DNA from 3 places in the Arthrobacter sp. 08Y14 genome. Region 1 is predicted to be linked to each of the others. Evidence: predicted binding sites of a transcription regulator. Region 1 holds the regulator's gene; each other region holds the start of a gene.

What was found. Region 1 encodes LexA, which represses DNA repair genes until DNA is damaged. Its sites were predicted from a motif close to TCGAACANNTGTTCGA; they were not measured.
Positions count from the first base shown of each region.
Region 2: the regulator LexA is predicted to act here: its motif matches at 2,655-2,670, upstream of CXR03_RS07730 (HNH endonuclease signature motif containing protein).
Region 3: the regulator LexA is predicted to act here: its motif matches at 2,944-2,959, upstream of CXR03_RS11115 (DUF6504 family protein).

Region 1 is NZ_PJIX01000003.1:711,482-716,723, forward strand. It holds gene hflX (GTPase HflX) at 1-413, shown strand, start outside; gene CXR03_RS15615 (ATP-dependent DNA helicase) at 406-2,448, shown strand; gene lexA (transcriptional repressor LexA) at 2,587-3,417, opposite strand; gene CXR03_RS18740 (LysM peptidoglycan-binding domain-containing protein) at 4,060-4,314, shown strand; gene CXR03_RS15630 (histidinol-phosphate transaminase) at 4,540-5,242, shown strand, end outside.
Region 2 is NZ_PJIX01000002.1:248,992-254,233, forward strand. It holds gene zapE (cell division protein ZapE) at 1-521, shown strand, start outside; gene CXR03_RS07725 (antitoxin) at 690-947, opposite strand; gene CXR03_RS07730 (HNH endonuclease signature motif containing protein) at 1,058-2,623, opposite strand; tRNA gene CXR03_RS07735 (tRNA-Gly) at 2,836-2,909, opposite strand; tRNA gene CXR03_RS07740 (tRNA-Val) at 2,935-3,006, opposite strand; tRNA gene CXR03_RS07745 (tRNA-Gly) at 3,050-3,123, opposite strand; tRNA gene CXR03_RS07750 (tRNA-Val) at 3,160-3,231, opposite strand; tRNA gene CXR03_RS07755 (tRNA-Cys) at 3,255-3,328, opposite strand; tRNA gene CXR03_RS07760 (tRNA-Gly) at 3,391-3,464, opposite strand; tRNA gene CXR03_RS07765 (tRNA-Val) at 3,959-4,030, shown strand; gene CXR03_RS07770 (FAD-dependent oxidoreductase) at 4,221-5,242, opposite strand, start outside.
Region 3 is NZ_PJIX01000002.1:994,157-999,398, forward strand. It holds gene CXR03_RS11110 (DNA polymerase III subunit alpha) at 1-2,539, opposite strand, end outside; gene CXR03_RS11115 (DUF6504 family protein) at 2,552-2,863, opposite strand; gene CXR03_RS11120 (MDR family MFS transporter) at 3,028-4,677, opposite strand; gene CXR03_RS11125 (MDR family MFS transporter) at 4,722-5,242, opposite strand, start outside.

The DNA.
Region 1 (5,242 bases):
TCGTGGATGCCTCCCATCCTGACCCGGAGGGCCAGATTGCCGCCGTCCGCACTGTGCTGACGGATGTCGATGCCCGCAAGATCCCGGAAATCATCGTCCTGAACAAGGCCGATGCCGCCGATCCGTTTGTCCTGGAACGCCTCCGGCAGAAGGAACGCCGGCACGTGGTGGTCTCCGCCCGTACCGGTGAAGGCATTGACGAGCTGCTGCAGGCCATTTCCGAAGGAATTCCCCGCCCCGCGGTGGACCTGACGCTGATGGTTCCCTACGACCGCGGAGACGTGGTCTCTCGGCTGCACAGCCCGGACACTGAAATCCTGTCCGTGGACCACTCCGAAACGGGAACCCGGCTGCATGTCATGGTCCGCGAAGGCCTTGCTGCTGAACTGGAGCCGTTCGTCACCCATGAGTAAAGACACCACCGGCGAAGTCCTGGAACTTCTGGACACCGCCGTTGCCGGCATGGGCGGACAAAACCGCCCGGGCCAGCATGAAATGGCCCGACAGGTCGCGCAGGCCATAGACGAAGGAAAGCACCTGCTGGTTCAGGCGGGCACCGGAACCGGCAAATCGCTGGCCTATCTGGTGCCGCTGATCCATCACTCGTTGGAGAGCACCAAGCCGACGCTGGTGTCCACTGCAACGCTGGCCCTGCAGTCCCAGATTGTGGGCCGGGACCTGCCTCGGTTGCTCAAGACCCTTCAGCCGCAGCTCCCCCGCGAAGTGGACGTGGCACTGCTCAAGGGCCGCAGCAATTATGTCTGCCTGCACAAGACCGGCGGGGGATTTCCTGAAGAGGAAGATCCCGCCGGTGCCCTGTTCACGCTGGGAGATGACCATGGCGTCGCCCACCCTTCACCGGCTCCCACCTCGGCCATGGGCCGGGAAGTGGTCCGGCTGCGTGAATGGGCGGACGAAACTGACACCGGCGACCGGGATGATCTGGTCCCGGGTGTGAGTGACCGGGCCTGGCGGCAGGTATCGGTGACCTCCATGGAGTGCCTGGGAGCCCAGAAGTGTCCGGTCGCCGCTGAGTGCTTCAGCGAGCGTGCCCGCGCACAGGCCGCCGTGGCCGACGTCGTGATCACCAACCATGCCATGCTGGCGATTGCTGCCTTCGAAGGCCTGGCCGTGCTCCCGGACTATGACGTGGTGGTCATTGACGAGGCACACGAACTGCAGGACCGCGTCACCGGTGCCGTCACCGGCCAGCTCTCCGGCACGGTGATTACTGCCGCTGTTACCGCAGCGCGCAAACACACCTCTGCCAGCGTAGAGGAGCTGGCGCAGGCAGCACGTGCCTTTGAGCAGTCCATGGAGGGTGTTCCCTCCGGGCTGCTGGCGAGCGGACTGAATGAAGAGCAGGAACAGGCCGTGGGGCGCGTTCGCGAGGCCTGCCGAGTGGCGCTCTCTGATTCCAAGCCCGAGCCCGGGGAAACCGCAGACGGCGGCCGGCAAACGGCCCGTTCACGGCTTATGGCCGTGCTGACTGTCTGCGAGCGGCTGATCTCGGCACCGGCGGCCGGCGAGGTGATTTGGGCGTCCCGGCCCAGTTCCTTCTCCCCGTCGGGAGGTTTTTCGCCGCCCGACGAGACCGCCCCCGCCACCCTGAACGTTGCCCCGCTGTCAGTGGCGGGACGGCTGCGTGAAGGGTTGTTTGACGGGCACACCGTTGTCCTGACCTCGGCGACCCTGGCGATCGGCTCCGAGTTCGGGCCGGTGGCCGGTGCCCTGGGCCTGCTGGGTCCGGGTGCACCGTCCTGGACCGGAACCGACGTCGGCAGTCCCTTCGATTACCCGCGCCAGGGGATTCTGTATGTGGCCAAGGACCTGCCCAAGCCGGAGCGGGGCACCTCCGAGGCTCAGCTGGATGAAATCGAAGCGCTGCTTAAGGCCTCAAACGGCGGTGCGCTGGGCTTATTCTCCTCCCGGCGGGCGGCCGAAGATGCCGCCGATGCCATGCGCACCCGGGTGGATTTCCCCATCCTGTGCCAGGGGGAATCTTCCATGTCTTCACTGGTCAAGCAGTTCTCCGAAGAGCCGGACACCTGCCTCTTCGGCACCATGTCGCTATGGCAGGGCGTGGACGTTCCCGGAGCCGCGTGCCGGCTTGTCCTCATCGACCGCATCCCGTTTCCCCGTCCCGATGACCCGCTGATGACCGCCCGCACCCGAGCAGTGGCCAAGGCCGGAGGCAACGGGTTCATGTCCGTGGCCGCGACCCATGCCGCCGTGCGTCTGGCACAGGGCGCCGGGCGCCTGATTCGTGCGGCGGGGGACCGCGGTGTGGTGGCTGTCCTGGACTCCCGGCTGGCCACGGCCCGGTATGGGGGCTTCCTGCGCGCAGCCCTGCCGCCGTTCTGGTCCACCACGGACCGCTCCGTGGTGCTCTCGGTTTTGGGCCGGCTCGCAGAGCAGTCGGCGGCCGAGGAGCTGTCGGCGGGGTAGTCGGGCTGCGGACGTAACCGCGGCACTCTGCGGCCAGTGAGGCCGGGCAGCAAAGACATGGACACGCAAATGGCGGCCGGAAGATTTCCGGCCGCCATTTGCGTGCTTTCCGCTGCAGGGATCCCGCTGGGACGGCGGCTAAAGAGCGCGCATCACCGAGACAACTTTGCCCATGATGACGGCGTGGTCGCCCACGATGGGCTCGTACTGCGTGTTCTGCGGCAGCAGCCAGGTGTGGCCGTTGCGCTGCCGGAAGGTCTTGACCGTGGCTTCATCGTCGAGGAGGGCAGCCACAATGTCACCGTTCTCCGCCGTCGGCTGTCGGCGCACAACCACCCAGTCACCGTCGCAGATGGCGGCATCAACCATGGAGTCTCCCGAAACCTTCAGCATGAACAGGTCACCGTGTCCCACCAGCTGACGGGGCAGCGGCATGATGTCCTCCACCACCTGCTCCGCAAGGATGGGTCCGCCGGCGGCGATGCGGCCGACCAGCGGCACCATGGCGGTATCAACGGAGGTGGCAAGCTCGGTTACCGAGGCCAGCGCCGGGGCTGGGCCTGTGCCCTCTTCACGCTGGTCTCCGGCGCGCCCCGCAGCGCCGGCTGAAGGGCTGTTGTCCGTGCCGGAGCCGTGGCGCCCCGGCGCCTCTTCGGCTGCCGTGCCGGAGGATCCGTCACGGAGCATCAGCGGAATGAGGATTTCCATGGCGCGGGGGCGCTTCGGATCACGGCGGATGTAGCCGAGCTTCTCCAGCTGCATGAGCTGGTGGGTCACGCTGGACAGGCTGGCCAGGCCAACCGTGTCGCCGATTTCGCGCATGGTGGGCGGATAACCGTTGGTGCTCACGGACCGCTGAATCATCTCCAGGACGGTCTTCTGCCTGGGGGTGAGCCCCTTGGCGCGCGCACGGGTGCCTGTGGCAGCTGGTTTGTTGGTGCTGTCTTCGGAAGCAGTCCTGCGGGCCACGTCGGGTTCCCTTCGGGTCAGCTGGTCCCGGCAATGCCGGGGCTGGTCGGTAAATGTCTAATCGGGTACAAGCCGGGACGTTTTGGCCGTGCAAGCCGTTCCGGCGGTTATGTCAGAGGCAGCTGATTCAGTGATCCTGAGGAACCGCTCCGGCGCCTGGGCTTCGGCTCGATCCGCAGAACCTGTTGAAGGTTCCCTCTTGTCCTCAACGTTAAGCGAGCAGCGAGGCGTTTTCAAACATTTGTTCGAGCGAGTCTCGACTTTATTAGTAGATAGGTGCTAGAAATAACTCAGCAGAAATCGAACATACTTTCGACAGCCGCCCTCAGCGGAGGTTCGGGTAGGTCGATCAGCTTCCAATCGTTCGAATATGGCTTCGGGTATTTCCCGCAGCGGTCGAACCGGAAAGGCGTTGCCATGACAACCCAAACAGTCCCGACAGCTCGCACAGCTGATTCAAGTCATACAGCTGCATCAAACACAGCTGCATCAAACACAGCTGCATCAAACACAGCTGCTTCAAACACAGCTCCCTCACGGCACCTCCATTCTTCCCGGCCTTCAGGTCCTTCCCTGCCGGTCAAGACGAACTCTCTGCACCTGACCCGCAGGGGCCGTCTGGTTTTCATCGGCCTCCCGCTGATGCTCGCCGCGGCGGCTGCGCTCATTGTGCTGGGATTCTTCACCGCACCCGCCATGGCCTCCAGCGGGGGGCCGGACGTGACGAGAACCGTCCAGGTCAGTGTGGGTGCGGGTGAGTCCCTGTGGGGCCTGGCGCAGGAGTTCGCTCCTGAGCGTGACCCGCGGGATGTCATGGAAGACATCATGGAACTCAACAACCTGACCGAATCCCGCCTCATCGTTGGTGCTCAGCTTTACATTCCCGTTGAACGCTGAGCCTGCAACAACGCTGACCCCGCAACAACGCTGAGTCCGCAACAACGCTGACTCTGCAACGCTCAGTCCTCAACAACGCTGAGCCCGCAACGCTCAGTCCTCAACACCCCGGGACGAAGCACCCAGAGCCAAACAAGTCAGTGCTCAACAACGCGGGACGTAACAAGGCAGGGCGTGCAGCCCGCAGATTCTTCCCGCTCCGCCTTCGAGTCTTAAGCTGTACAGGTGACTGAACAGCTGGCGAGACTTAACCGACTTCCTCTGCGCGATGACCTCCGCGGACTGACGCCCTATGGCGCACCCCAGTTGGATGTGCCCATCCTGCTGAATGTCAACGAGAATACGCATGGCCTGCCGAAATCCGTGCGGGAGGCGATTGCGATCTCCGTGGAGCGGGCCGTGGCCGGCCTGAACCGCTACCCGGACCGGGAATTCACGGAACTGCGGGACCGGCTTGCCGCTTACCTCGGCCATGGACTGACCTCCGAAAATATCTGGGCCGGGAACGGCTCGAACGAGGTCCTGCAGCAGATTCTCCAGGCGTTCGGCGGTCCCGGACGGACGGCCATGAGTTTCCCGCCCACTTATTCCATGTATCCGCTGCTCGCCAGCGGCACCGGCACCCGCTACGTCACGGGACGCCGAAGCGACGACTTCGGGCTTACGGCTGAGTCAGCTGCAGAACAGGTTCGCGCCGAGGCGCCGAACATCGTCTTCCTTTGCACTCCGAACAACCCCACCGGCACAGCACTTTCACTGGATGTTGTGGAGGCGGTCTACGAGGCGGGGGCCGCGTCACACGCCATCGTGATCGTGGATGAGGCCTACGGCGAGTTCTTCCATGCCGGCACTCCGAGCGCCCTGGAACTGCTGCCGGGACGCGAGCGCCTGATCGTCTCACGCACTATGAGCAAAGCCTTTGCGCTCG
Region 2 (5,242 bases), on a different contig from region 1:
ACACCCTGCCGGGTTCTCTCGGTGAGGGGCGTTTCGCCGCGGTCGATTTCCAGCGTGAGATCCAGGTCCTTGCCGACCAGTTCGATGTCGTGCGCATTGACGGTGAAGACTACCGCCACCGCGGACTGCCCCAGTCTCCGGACCCCGTGAGTGAGGCTGACCTTAACGACCGGGTGGCTGAAGAGTTCAGCGGCAAGGTTGTTGCCGACGACGAATTCGCCACCCTCATTAACCACCTCTCCACCGTCCACCCGAGCCGCTACCGTCAGCTCATCGACGGGGTGGACGCTGTTGCCTGGCACAACGTCACCACCATCACCGAGCAGTCCGTGGCCCTGCGATTTGTGGTGCTGGCTGACCGGCTGTACGACAAGGATGTTCCGATCCTCGCCAGCGGTGTTCCCTTTGATCAGCTCTTCACCGAGGAAATGATGAACGGCGGATATATGAAGAAGTACTTCCGTGCGGTTTCGCGGCTTACGGCGCTGGCGCGCGAAGGGCAGACCGGAGAAGCTGCTTAACTGCCGGGCTGAAGGATTCCGGCTGGCTGGAGGGACACCCGGCCGGCAGGAAACTCCGGCCGCTGGAAGAGCCCGGCCGCTGGGAGGCCGGAGACGCTCCATAAACGACGAAGGACCTGGTCCCGCCAAAAGAGGCGGAGCCAGGTCCTTTTTGTCGTGCTCTGAAGCTTATACGGCCGGAGGAGTCGGTCCGGGTTCGGTTCCCGTGGCGGGCCCCTGATTGCGGTCGACCTTGTCTACCGCTTCCGAGGCCTTGCTCTGGAAGCCGTCGATCTTGTCCGAGTACTTCCCGCCGGTCTTCTCGTCGACGAATTTCCCCGCGTGACCGATGCCGCCCTTGATCTTGTCGGCGTTTTCACCCACAAGCTCGGTAGCCTTGCCCTTCAGCTCTCCGGCCTTGCCCTTGAGCCCGTCAAATATAGACACGGACCACCTCCTTTCGCAGGGGAAACCATACGTTTCCCGTTCACCACCAATGATAGGCCCGCTGACTATAAGGACCAAGGAGTGGGGCTTTCGGATTTCTGGATTCTGTTTCATGCACTTGACTGTGGTGGCCGGAGCGGATGGAAGTAGGTGTTTCTGAGGGGAGCTTGATAAGGATCCACATAAGTGGGTGGCACGAACCAGGGGACACCGCGCCGGACCCGCACCCGCCATTTCTCCCGGTGGATGAGGTGGTGGTGGAACCCGCACAGCAGGACGCCGTTGTCCGTGCTCGTGGCTCCGCCATGAGAGTGATATTCGATGTGGTGTGCCTCGCACCATGGGGCAGGCGCGGTACAGCCTGGGAAGGTACATCCGCGGTCTCTGGCAATCAATGCCTTGCGAAGATGCGGCGGAAAATAACGGGCCGCGGCACCAACGTCCAGAACGCGGCCCTCACCGCTCAGGACTACGGGGATGATATCCGCGTCGCAGGCGATGCGGCGGATCTGACGAGCCGGAACAGGTCCGGCGAACGCCAGCATTCCGCTTTCGGGAGTTCTGTCCGGATTTGTCCCCGCAGCCTTGGAGCTTCCCGCCCCGGCGGTCGTCAAACGGTCGCCTAGCTGGTCGTAGCCAATGACAGCCAAGACCTGCGGTTTGGACCCCCCGCTGGCGGGAAGCCTGCCGGACAGCAGAGCCAACCGGCACGAGCTTACTAGTCCGTCCAGGCACTTCTGGGGGTAGCTGCGGGGATCAGCCGGGACTGCACGTGGCTTGCCTTCAAGGTCCACGCAGGAGCCCTCAGTGGCCTTGGTGGCATCGACTCGCGGATTGGCCTCCGGCGCCAGCGCTGTCATAAGGGTTTCAAATTGGTCTTCGGTGGCAAATATGTCTATTCGGTGCAGCCCGCGGTATCTCCGGCGGATAAACAATCCCTGCAGCTCGGCTTTTTGCTGCTCGGACGGCTCTGTTCCGTCAGGATCGAGATGATTGATCCAGGCTTGGGCCACTACGTTGAGAACGTCCTGGTCCTGGCTGGCTGCCACTTCAGTCAATGCTGCCTCCATGGCCGCACGATCCTCACGGGTTCCGCAGCCCTGTACGCGCTTCATAGCCATGCTGATCACTTGTGCAGCTTCGCCTGCCAGCCGGCCCTGCCCAGCCCATTCGGCCACCACCGGGAACTCCGGCTCGAGGGTTTCCCCGGAAATGCTTGTTGTGGAAGTGAGCGAAGAACCCAGGCGAATGCGCCTCCATGCTTCTCGCCGACTGATCCGAAGGCGGTGACGCAGGTACTCTGCCGTGTTCTTGAATTCTTGCTCGAGTTTCCCGGACGGGAGGGTCCATGAATCAGTTGCGACGGACGATATCCGCGCGCGTTCGAGGGCAGCGGCGGCGACGATCTGAAGATGGTCGACAAGTCGTGACAGTGACTCAACGTCAGATGCGACGGTTACCAGCTCCGCTGATGACAGGAAGGGAATCCGCTCGTCGAGATCGCGGACAATACGCTGCGCAGCGGGAACCAGACTGCTCAGTGCCGGGATCGGCGGGCTTGCCTGGCCTGCCGAAAAGGAGGGGTGGGTCTCACCTGCGCCTGACCAGGTCTGTGCTTGGTCCTCCGGGGCAGCAGATGCAGCTCCTGTGGTGCGGACTTTCAGATCCTCTTCCATAGACCAAGATTCTCAGTATCAGTCCGCACCATCGAACACATGTTCGAGTTTGTGGAAAAGGGGCGGCCACGGAGCGTCGATCGGCATCTGTGGAGGAGGAAGAGGGCTGTCCGTGGAAGGAACCCAACCGCTTAATCGCAGTTAAACGCAGAAGGAGCAAACCAATTCAATGGCCTGCTCCTTCAAACACCGCTCCGAAGAGCAACTGTGCGAGCGGACGACGGGATTCGAACCCGCGACATCCACCTTGGCAAGGTGGTGCTCTAGCCAGCTGAGCTACGTCCGCAAATCAAGACAACCGAAGTTGTCCGTGCGCGATACTGGGATCGAACCAGTGACCTCTTCCGTGTCAGGGAAGCGCGCTACCGCTGCGCCAATCGCGCTTGAAGCACCAAATCTCCCAAAGGGATTCGATGCAGTCAAGAGAGCGGACGACGGGATTCGAACCCGCGACATCCACCTTGGCAAGGTGGTGCTCTAGCCAGCTGAGCTACGTCCGCAAAAACACAGTTGTGCGCAAAAACGCCAAACTGTAGTGCGCGATACTGGGATCGAACCAGTGACCTCTTCCGTGTCAGGGAAGCGCGCTACCGCTGCGCCAATCGCGCCCAAAGGGCTTGCAAGTCCTCTGTGGAGGTGGGGACGGGATTCGAACCCGCGTATACGGCTTTGCAGGCCGCTGCCTCGCCTCTCGGCCACCCCACCGTGACCGCTGCGTAAGCATAGGCCGACCAGTTAGAATCAACCGGTTTGTACAGTGACTTGCGAGCGGACGACGGGATTCGAACCCGCGACATCCACCTTGGCAAGGTGGTGCTCTAGCCAGCTGAGCTACGTCCGCATGCTGTAAAAGTGGGAGTATTAGACCTCGAATCGCTTTCGCTTTTCGCGGCGAACTCCCGCTTTCCAACGAAGAAAGACTCTACTGGAGATTTTGGGCTGCGTCCAATCGGGATGAAACCGTCCGCCTGGCGAGACTTTACTTCGCCCGGTGTGTCCGCGCAGGTGAGCACCGTAATGGCGGCACCGGCACTTCAGGGCGCTGGCTGGATGTGTGGGCACGCACCGGACCCTAATGACGACGACGGCGCCACCCCGGCAGGCAGCTCAAGCTCGCCGCCATGTTCCCTGAAGCGGGTCGCCCGCTCCCTGCGCGCAGTTTGCGCCTGATGCCTTCTGGGGATGCATTGGTAACTACGCACAACCCCTGGCAGGAGTCGGTGGCATCCTGAAAGACCGTCCACCTCCGGCACCGGTGACCAGTTTGGAGTAAGGAGAAATCTGGGCTAGCATCTTTAGACGTTGCGGTTCTGGAAACGAGATGCCGCAACAGTGGGGCGATTGGCGCAGTGGTAGCGCGCTTCGTTCACACCGAAGAGGTCACTGGTTCGAACCCAGTATCGCCCACAGCAAGTCCAGGTCAGAGACCCTTTCGGGGGTCTCTTTCCATTTCTGGACTATTCGGGTAACAAACCCCGTTTATGTCGTCGTTTGACCAGGGTGCGTCTGGCCTCCCATCCGCTAAGCGTGGACCGGAAAGCGCAGAGTGAGTATTCATTCTCGTTCTCGCCGTAGCCGTCGAGGACCGGCGCAAAGGTCAAGCAGTGCCCCGGCGGGCCACCGCTACTAGGGCCGTTCGGTCGATGATCTTCACGCGGGGACGTCCCTGTGACGCGCCGAGCGTCCGCTCGTGCTTCTCAATGGTCAACCAGCCCTGTCGATCGACGGAGTCCACCGGCAGTTCCGAGATCCGTTGCGTGAGGGCGGCACGGTCACCGGAGGGAACGGGCAGGACGCCGTCAAGCAGGTCCTGAACCAAGGCATCCACGGTCTCAGCGGCGCACCGCTTGTTGGTGCCGATCACACCCGAGGCGCCACGTTTGGCCCATCCCGTGACGTACACGCCTGATACGGGGTCGCCGCGGCGATCGTCGAGGATGCGTCCGCTGGAATGAGGGAAGCGGCTCCGGCTGTCATCAAACGGGACGCCCGGAACCGGTGCACTTCGGAATCCCACCGCGCGGATTACCAGGGATGTCGCCAGCTCGCTGGTGTCGTCGGTCGCGACTGCCTGCAACTGCTGGTTCTCGTCTGCCACCAGCTCGTTGCGAACAAGTTCGATACCGGTCACGGAATCCTCGCCGATTATCCTGATTGGTGAGGTTAGATGCCGTAGAACGAGTTTCTTCGTGGCGCCCGCTGCAGTGCCGGATGCTGCGTATTCAGCAGCCACCTGATGCTTCAATTCAACAGCGAAGCTACCCTCAGCGGGGACGGACGACACGCCCTCAACAACAACCTCGACCCCTTTCACCCGGGCCAGGGCCATCAATTCCGGCGTGGTGTAGGAGGCTTGGGCAACTCCGCGGCGTCCGATCACAACAACTTCGGTGATCGAGCTGGTGCGGAGTGTGTTCAAGGCCCGGTCGGAGATATCGCTGTGAGCCAGCGTCTCGGGATCGGTAAGCAGTATCCGAGCAACGTCAAGGGCGACGTTGCCGTTGCCCACGACGACCGCCCGGCTGCCAGTGAGGTCGAACGTGCGGTCGGCAAAATCCGGATGGCCGTTATACCAGGCGACAAAGTCAATGGCCGCCACGCTCCCGGGCAAATCGTCGC
Region 3 (5,242 bases), on a different contig from region 1:
TCCCCGCCAGGAAGGCTTCGGGGTGGTGGGTCTTCAGCCACGCGGACTGGTAGGTGGGCACCGCGAAGGCTGCCCCGTGCGCCTTGCAGAAGCCGAAGCTGCCGAAGGCCTTCAGCGTGCCCCAGACCTTGTCGATGACTTCGGCGCCGTAGCCCCGCTTGGCTGCTTCGGTGCGGAAGAAGTCTTCCACTGACTTTTCGGCATCCTCGTTGCCCAGCAGCCGGCGCAGTTCGTCGGCCTTGGCCAATCCGCAGCCGGTGAACACGTCAAAGGTGCGCAGCACCTGTTCATGGAACACTGTCACCCCGTGCGTTTCCGCCAGGACCGGCCGCAGGGCTTCGTGCGGATACACCTCCGGGGACCAGCCGTGCCGGTGTTCCAGGAACGGGCGCACCATGTCGGATTTCATGGGTCCGGGCCGGAACAGAGAAATGTCGATGATCAAATCATTGAACTCCCGCGGGGCGAGCTTGCCGATCAATTCCCGCTGTCCCGGGGATTCGATCTGGAAGCATCCCAGCGTGTAGGTGCTGCAGATCAGGTCATACGTGGCAGGGTCGTCCAGGGGGACGGCGTCGAGGTCAATGGAGCCGTCCGCCAGCACATAGTCGGGGCCGTTCCCCGCAGGCCCGGCGGGGTGCGCCCCGGCGCGGACGGTGTCTTCCCTGGTGGGATGCAGCCTGCGCACTTCCTGCAGCGCATAGGCCATGGCGCTTTGCATCCGCACCCCCAGCACGTCGAGTTTGAGCATGCCCATGGGATCCATGTCGTGTTTGTCGAACTGGGACATGGGCAGGCCCAGGCCGGAGGGCTGCACCGGCGTGCGGTCCAGCAGGGAGGTGTCCCCCAGGATCACGCCGCACGGGTGCATGGAAATGTGCCGCGGCAGCCGGTCCAGGCGTTCGGTCAGGTCCACCAGCAAATCCAGCTGCCGGTTGCCCTGGACCCGTTCGGCGATGTCCCGCAGCTCCGGCTTTTCCGCGAGCGCTTCCCGGAACTTTCGTGCCGAGAAGCGCCACAGCTGTTTGGCCACGGCGCCAATGTCCTCTTCGGCCAGGCCCAGGGCCATGCCGGCGTCGCGCACCGCTCCTCGCGCCCGGTAACCGTTCTGCATGCTCATCAGGGTGACCCGTTCGGCGCCGAAGCGTTCAAAGATGCGGTGATAGACGTTGTGCCGCTGGGCACTTTCAACGTCTATGTCGATGTCCGGAAGGGTGGAACGGTCCCGGGAGAGGAACCGTTCAAAAATCAGGTCATGGGCCAGCGGGTTCACGTGGCTGATGCCCAGCAGATAGTTCACCAGTGAGGAGGCTCCCGAGCCCCGGGCTGCGGCACGCACGCCCATGCCGGTGATCATGGCGGAAACCTCGGCGACAGTCAGGAAGTACGAGGCGAACCCGAGCCGTTCAATGATGCCCAGTTCATGGGCCAGCCGGTTGCGCAGCCGGGCTTCGGCGGCCTGATCCTGTGCGGGGAACCGGCGGCCGATGCCGGCTTCGCAGCGGCTTACCAGCTCGGCCATGGGTTCGTTGTTGATGCCGATCACCGAGGCCTCCGGAACCACCGGCTGCTTCCACCCCATGTCCAGCACCGGATCCATCCGGCAGGCATCGGCGAGCGCCTCCGTGTCCCGGAGCATCCGGGCGGCCCCGGCGGTTCCGTAGCCCGCCTCGTTGCTGATCTCGCGGGCAAGGGACTTCATCTGCGCGGCGCTCTTCAGCCAGCCCTGTCCGTTGGGCTGCAAATCCGAAAGCCGCCCCATGGAGGTCAGCGCCCGGGCTGCATCCAGGACATCGGCGGTGGCGGCGCCGTCGGCATCCACGTAGCGCACGGCGTTGGTGAGGATGGCCGGCAGCTGCATTTCATCCGCCAGGCGGAACATGCGCACGGCGTGGGCCAGGCTGAGGTTGGTTCCCGGGGCGCTGAGGTGGGCCACCACCTCCACGGCAAGCGATGCGCGCGGCAGCGTCTCCTGCCAGCGGCGAAAGAGCGTACGGGCGACGGCGTAGCTGCGGCTGCGCATGGCGGTGCCGACGTCGGAATGCGGTCCCACCAGGACGGTCAGGAGAGGCTCCGCGTCACCGCCGGCTCCGGGGCCGCGGGCACCGGACCCCCCACCGCCGCCGTCGCCCGCTGCCCGTGACGCCAGCTGCGCCATGGTCACCCCCACCGGTTTGCTGCCCTTGCGTGCCGCGGACGCTGAGGTGCCGGCGTGTGCATCGGAAATCAGCCGGCACAGCGCACGGTAGCCGGCTCCCTGCCGCCGGCCACGGGCCAGGACCACAACTCTTCCGGTGACCGGCCGGGCACCGGAAGCATCCGGCTCCCCCAGCACCGCCAGATCCACCCCCACAATCGGATCAATGCCGGCGTCCATGCAGGCGCGCAGGTGCTTGACCGTCCCGTACAGCCCGTCACGGTCGGTGCAGGCGAGCGCGTCTGCACCGTCGGCCGCAGCGGCCTGCGCCATTTCCTCCGGCCAGGACACTCCGTAGTGGGCGCTGAAGGCGGTGGCGGCATGCAGATGGGTGAAGCTCATATCCGGCAGTTCCTAGGCGCTTTCCCGCAGGGCGTCATGGATACGGATCAGGCGCCAGCGGCCGGAGCTGATGTCATGCGAGAGATCCAGGGTGCGCAGCGGCGAACGCGGGGTCAGCCGGGCCTGTACCCGCCAGATCTCCGAATCCACCAGCCCCGGACCACGCCCGCGTTCCGCCCGGGCTTCCTCATCCCACCAGTTCCGGCGCTCATACCAGCGCACGGGATCCGCTGCCACCTTGTAGGTGCGGCCGCTCCAGACAAGACGAAGCGGCTGGCCGGCGGGTGAGCACACCACCTCTACCGCCTCACTGAAGACACCCATTCCAGCTTCCTCCCAGCCGCAGGCGTGCCCGCACCCAAGCCGTCGCAGCGGCCAAAATTGGTTTGTGGACATCAACTAATTCGAACATATGTTCTAACAGTTTCCAGTGTACGGCCATCATCTGACAATCGGCACTCCCGCCGCCGGATTCCTCCGCGGACGGCCTAAACTTCCTCCCCCGCTTCCGTCCGGACCACGGTGGACAGCGGCGTCTCCCGGATAAACAGGCACAGCACCAGGGCTACTGCGACAATAGGCACACTGAGCAGGAAGATCGGCGGCAGCGCGTGTCCAAAGGCAGCACCGATGAAGTCCTGCACCGGCGCCGGCAGACCGCGCAGCGTCGCCGGGCTCAGGGAATTGATGTCCCCGCCCACCGCTGCCCCCGCCCCCTGCGGCGCCGCGGCAATCTCATTGCCCAGGCGGTGGATGAAGATCGAGCCGAACAGCGCAATGCCAAAAGAGGCACCGATCTGCCGGAAGTAGTTCGCCGCGGAAATTGCAGCCCCCATGTCCCTGCCGGGGACGCTGTTCTGCACAATCAGCACCAGGTTCTGCATCAGCATTCCAATACCCAGGCCCATCACCAGCATCCCGAGCGCCGTGAAGCTGTACGGCGTGGTGTCGGAAATGCGGGACAGCAGCACCAGCCCCGCAATGATCACCGCGCAGCCCAGGATCGGATAGATCTTGTACTTTCCCGTGCGGGAAATCAGCTGGCCGGTGCCGATGGAGGTGAGCAGCAGCCCGCCCATCATCGGCAGCATCATCAGTCCGGATTCGGTGGCAGTTGCCCGGTTGACCATCTGCAGGAAGGTGGGCAGGTAGGAAATGGTGGAGAACATGGCGATGCCCACGGAGATGCCCACCAGCACGGGCAGCAGGAAGTTCCGGTTGCGAAACAGGCCCAGCGGCATGATCGGCTCCCGGGACTTCAGCTCCACCCGCACAAATGCCGCACCCGCAGCCAGGGTCAATGCGGCCAGAGCCAGGATCTGCGGACTTGACCAGGCATAGGTGGTGCCCGCCCACGTGGTGAGCATGATCAGGGCGGCGCTCGCAACGGCCAGCAAAGCGGCACCCGCGTAGTCCAGCCGGGAGCGGGCTCCCTGGGGTTTGGCCAGGTGCAGGGAGGTGACGACGACGGCGAGCGCCACCGCTCCGATGGGCAGGTTGATGTAGAAGACCCACCGCCAGGACCAGGCATCGGTGATCCAGCCGCCCAGCAGCGGTCCGCAAACGGAGGCAAGCCCAAAGGCTGCTCCGATCAGTCCCATGTACTTGCCGCGCTCGCGCGGAGAGACGAGGTCTCCCAGGATGGCCTGCGCGCCGATCATCAGTCCGCCGCCGCCGAGGCCCTGCAGTGCACGGAAGCCGATCAGCTGCCCCATGTCCTGCGCCAGCCCGGACAGCATGGACCCGACCAGGAACACCACAATGGCGAAAATGAAGATGCTCTTGCGGCCAAACAGGTCGCCGAGTTTTCCGTAGATCGGCAGGCCGATGGTTGCTGCCAGGATGTAGGCAGTGACCACCCAGGACAGGTGCTCGAGTCCGTTGAGGTCCCCCACGATGGTGGGCAGTGCGGTCGCCACGATGGTCTGGTCCAGGGCTGCCAGCAGCACGGACAGCACCAGCCCGGTGAAGACCAGGGGCAGGTTCCGTTTGGGCATCGGCGCCGGCGCGGCCTCCTCCCGGTGCCGTCCGCGCTTTCGCGTACCCTGCAGCTGCGTACCCGGGGCGGACCCCGGATTGCCGGGAACCAATGCTGCCGGGCTCGCGGCGATCCGTGGTGAAAGTGCTTTGTGGGACATGTGGTGCGGTCTCCTAGCCGGTGGTGCCTGGTGCCGGTTAACGCTTACTTGGCGGTTGGTTCCTGCTCCGCATCTCCGAGGCGCACCCGCGCGGTCTCGGACAGCGGAATCTGTTTGATGAACAGGGTCATGATCAGGCCGGCGCCCAGCGCCGGAATACCGAGCAGGAAAATCGGCGGCAGGGCATCCCCGAAGGCCTGGGCAATGAAGTCCCGCACCGGCCCGGGCAGCATTTTCAATTCGGACGGGCTGATCGAGTTCACTCCGTTGCGGAGCACTCCGGAGGCCTCCGGCGGTGCGTCCGCCACCTGGTCGTTCAGGCGCTTGATAAAGAAGGAACCGAACACGGCGATTCCCAGTGATCCGCCCATCTGCCGGAAATAGTTGGCGGAGGAGACGCCTGTGCCCATGTCCTTGGAGGGAACACTGTTCTGCACAATCAGCACCAGGTTCTGCATCAATGCTCCGATGCCCAGGCCCAGCACAAACATCCCCAGCGCGGTGAACCAGTAGGGCGTGGTGTTGGAGATCCGGGAAAGCAGCAGCAGCCCGACAATCATCACGG